2 regions of the Vagococcus lutrae genome follow, and region 2 is predicted to be linked to the other one. Evidence: predicted binding sites of a transcription regulator. Region 2 holds the regulator's gene; the other holds the start of a gene.

Evidence for each region. The regulator HrcA, encoded in region 2, represses chaperone genes, less so after heat shock. The targets are predictions, from matches to a motif close to TTAGCACTCNNNNNNNNNGAGTGCTAA.
Region 1: the regulator HrcA is predicted to act here: its motif matches at 1,265-1,291, upstream of groES (co-chaperone GroES).

The regions. Positions count from the first base shown of each region.
Region 1 is NZ_CP097017.1:1,761,822-1,764,031, reverse strand. Features, by position in the region: gene groL (chaperonin GroEL) at 1-931, opposite strand, end outside; gene groES (co-chaperone GroES) at 952-1,236, opposite strand; gene M2919_RS08535 (redox-sensing transcriptional repressor Rex) at 1,396-2,046, opposite strand.
Region 2 is NZ_CP097017.1:289,884-292,093, forward strand. Features, by position in the region: gene hemW (radical SAM family heme chaperone HemW) at 1-506, shown strand, start outside; gene hrcA (heat-inducible transcriptional repressor HrcA) at 653-1,699, shown strand; gene grpE (nucleotide exchange factor GrpE) at 1,720-2,210, shown strand, end outside.

The DNA.
Region 1 (2,210 bases), 590 kb from region 2:
TCGTGTCTTTTAAATCCAATCCTAAATCTTCTGTAATAACAGTACCACCTGTTAAGATAGCAATATCTTCTAACATCGCTTTACGACGGTCACCAAATCCTGGTGCTTTAACTGCCGCTACGTTAAATGTTCCACGAATTTTATTTAACACTAGCGTTGGTAATGCTTCTCCATCAACGTCATCAGCGATGATTAATAATGGTTTACCTTGTTGTAAGATTTGTTCCAATAATGGTAAGATATCTTGAATATTTGAGATTTTCTTATCTGTAATTAAAATATATGGATCTTCTAAAACAGCTTCCATTTTATCGTTATCTGTCACCATATATTGTGATAGATAACCGCGGTCAAATTGCATTCCTTCTACCACATCTAATTCAGTTTCAATCCCTTTTGATTCTTCAATCGTGATAACGCCGTCGTTACCTACTTTTTCCATGGCTGCTGAAACTAAATCTCCCACTTTTTGTGAACCAGAAGATACTGCGGCAACTTGAGCAATCGCTTCTTTTGTTTCAACTGGACGAGAAATATCGTGAAGTCCTTCAACGGCTGCTTTCGTTGCTAGCTCGATACCACGACGAATACCTACTGGGTTAGCACCAGCTGTAACGTTTTTCAATCCTTCACGAACAATAGCACGTGTTAAAACTGTTGCTGTTGTTGTACCATCTCCAGCAATATCATTCGTTTTAGACGCTACTTCAGAAACTAATTGTGCTCCCATATTTTCAAAATGGTCTTCCAATTCGATTTCTTTTGCAATCGTTACCCCATCATTAGTAATAAGTGGCGAACCGTAACCTCTTTCTAAAACCACATTACGTCCTTTTGGTCCTAATGTTACTTTTACTACATCTGCTAATGTATCAACTCCGCGCACCATTGCTTCGCGTGCGTCACCTGAAAATTTAATATCTTTTGCCATTTCTATCACCTCTCGAATTTTTATTCTACTATTGCGATAATGTCTTTTTCATGTAAGATTAAATAATCTTTTCCTTCATGTGTCACTTCAGATCCCGCATATTTTTCAAATAAAACGCGGTCTTCTTTTTTAACTGATAATGGAAGTTTGTCTCCATTTTCTAAAGTGCGACCTTCACCAACAGCGATAACTGTTCCAATTTGAGGTCTTTCTTTGGAAGCAGATGTCAGGACTAATCCTCCTGCTGTTACTTCTTCTTGTTCTGCCACTTCCAGAATGACACGATCTCCTAATGGTTTTAACAATGTAAATCCCTCCATTTAGTTTTATCTTTTAGCACTTAATGATTAAGAGTGCTAATCCACTTATTATAATACCTATTCTTTTTCTTTTTGGCAAGTCTTTTGCTATGATCGATTTAACAAACAAAAAAAGTTACTACAAAATGTGTAGTAACTTTTAATTTAGTTAGTAGTGGACTGATCTTCGCCATAATGATTTAAGAAGTAAATTAAGGTTTGCAATTCATGTGTCAAGTTAACACTTTGCACTTGCACATGTTTTGGCGTTGTTAAACGAACTGGCGTAAAGTTCATAATCCCACGAACCCCTGCTTCGATTAATTGATTTGCCACATCTTGCGCTGCAGAAGAAGGAACCGTCATAATTGCAATTTCAATTTGTTGTTGTTTAATTTGCTCGACCATGTCTGACATTGGATAGACAGGAATTCCTTCGACAATACGGCCAACTAGATCTTCTTTCACATCGAACGCCGCACTAATACGGATATTATTCCCTTGGTGGAACCCGTAGTTTAATAACGCATTACCTAAGTTACCAACCCCGATAAGCGCCACATTTGTTAAGCGGTCTTCTGTTAAAATCTTACCAAAAAATTCTAATAAACTTTCTACGTCATAACCGTAGCCACGTTTACCAAGTTCTCCAAAGTAAGAAAAGTCACGACGAATTGTCGCACTGTCAACTTTCACTGCTTCACTTAATTCTGTAGAGGAAACTTTTGTTTTCCCTGAATCTAATAATACGCGTAAATAGCGATAATACAACGGCAACCTTTTGGCAGTTGCACGAGGAATTGTTTGTGTTTTCATAATGATTTTCTCCCTTTCCAGTATTGTTGTTTACCCATCGTTCTGGAATTCACATTACTATAATACCAGTAATTATACACATAATGCAATTTTGTTGTCTCAATTGTGAAAAAGTTCTTGCAGTCAACACTTTTTAGTTTTTTATCTTTTTCAATATGATATTA
Region 2 (2,210 bases):
ATGAAGATGAAGAAGGAGATATGTTTGATCTTGCGGCATCGTTTATGGAGGCGCACGGTCGTAAACAATACGAGGTCAGTAATTTTGCGATACCTGGTAAAGAGAGTCAGCATAACTTAGTCTATTGGAATAACGAAGAATACTATGGACTAGGTGCTGGAGCTAGCGGTTATTTAGATGGTGTGCGTTATCGTAATTTCGGTCCGATACAGCAATATATGCAGCCATTAAAAGAACAGAAAAGGCCTATACGTGATGAAGAAATTTTAACTGAACAGGCTCGTATGGAAGAAGAATTGTTTTTAGGTTTGCGAAAACGTGAAGGCGTCTCATATGCCTTATTCTATGAAAAATTTAAACAATCCCTAGATGAAGTTTTTGGGAATGTTATTGAAGAACTTGTTGCAGAAAAGTTGCTTGTGAAAGATACGCAACATATCGCCTTAACGCGTCGAGGCTTAGCACTTGGGAACAATGTTTTTCAGCGTTTCTTATTAGATAAATAACAATGACCAACAAATTAGCACTCAATTATAAAGAGTGCTAATTTGTTGGTCTTTTCTGTTGACAAAAAAAACACAGGTTGTTATACTAGATAATGTAGTTAGCACTTATACAATAAGAGTGCTAAAAAATCAGAGGAGGTGAGAGTTTGCTGACAGAACGCCAACAGTTAATATTAAAGTTGGTTATTCAACTTTATACTTCTGACGGATTGCCTGTAGGATCTAAAACGTTAATGAACGCTGGAGTTAAGGCGAGTTCTGCAACGATACGTAATGACCTTGCCGCCTTAGAACAAAAAGGTTACTTGGAAAAAACGCATACCTCTTCAGGAAGAATCCCTTCTGTTCAAGGTTATCGATTTTATGTCGACCACCTTTTACAGCCAAGATCGATGACACCAGCAGAAGTAAGTAGAATCAAAACCTCATTTCGTAAAGATTTTCGTGAGATTAACGATATTATTCAGCAATCAGCGAAAATACTCTCTGATTTAACAAGCTATACGGCGTTTTCATTGGGACCTGAAATCAATGAGCGCCGACTGACAGGATTTAGAATTGTTCCTTTAAACAATCAACAATTGATGGCTATTATTGTAACGGATAAGGGAAATGTTGAAAGTCAGATATTCACGATACCACCATCGATTTCAAGTTCGGACATTGAACAAATCGTGCGAATTATTAATGATAAACTAATCGGAGAACCTTTGATTACCGTTTATCATAAATTACGGACAGAAATCCCATTGATTTTACAACGATATTTTCAATCGCCAGGCAGTGTCATGGATATTTTTGAAATGGCATTAGGTCAGGCATTTGAAGAGAAAGTATATGTGAGTGGGAAAATGAATTTACTCGATTTTGATTTGTTTTCAGATGTACCCTCATTTAAATCGATTTATTCTTTAATGGATAATCACGATGAAGTTGTGTCATTAATTGAGGTACCAGATGATGGCATAGAAATCAAGATTGGTAACGAACTTGAAAAAGATGAACTGGCAAGGATGAGTCTGATGACAGCCTCGTATCAAGTTCCTGGACATGGAAAAGGAACGATTGCAATTTTAGGTCCAACCAATATGTCTTATGCTAAGATGTTTGGTTTAATGGATGTCTTTCGCCATGAATTAGCGAATCATTTGACCGATTATTATCGTTTGATTGACTCGTTTTCCACATCTTAGAAAGAGAAAGGAAGGTTTGCATGACAGAGCATAACGAAGAACATGTAGCGCCTATCGACGAAGACGTAACGGCGGCTGAAGAAGAACAACAAGAGGAGATTGTTGAAGAAACAACGGTAGAAGAAGTAGATCCTGTTAAAGAATTAGAAGAATCTTTATCTGAAATGGAAGATAAGTTTTTACGCGCCCAAGCTGAAATAGCAAACATGCGTAATCGATTCCAAAAAGAGCGTGAAGGATTGTTAAAGTATCGTTCGCAAGATCTAGGTAAAGAGCTTTTAACAGCATTAGATAACTTAGAACGTGCACTCGATATTGAAGTGTCAGAAGAAACGGGAGAAAGCTTGAAAAAGGGAATTGAAATGGTCTATGAAAGCTTTATTGTTGCATTGAAAAATGCCGGCATTGAAGAAATCAAAGCTTTAGGCGAAACTTTTGACCCTAATGTCCACCAAGCGGTACAAACTGTACCATTAGAAGAAGGGCAACAAGCAGACGAAGTAGTGACCGT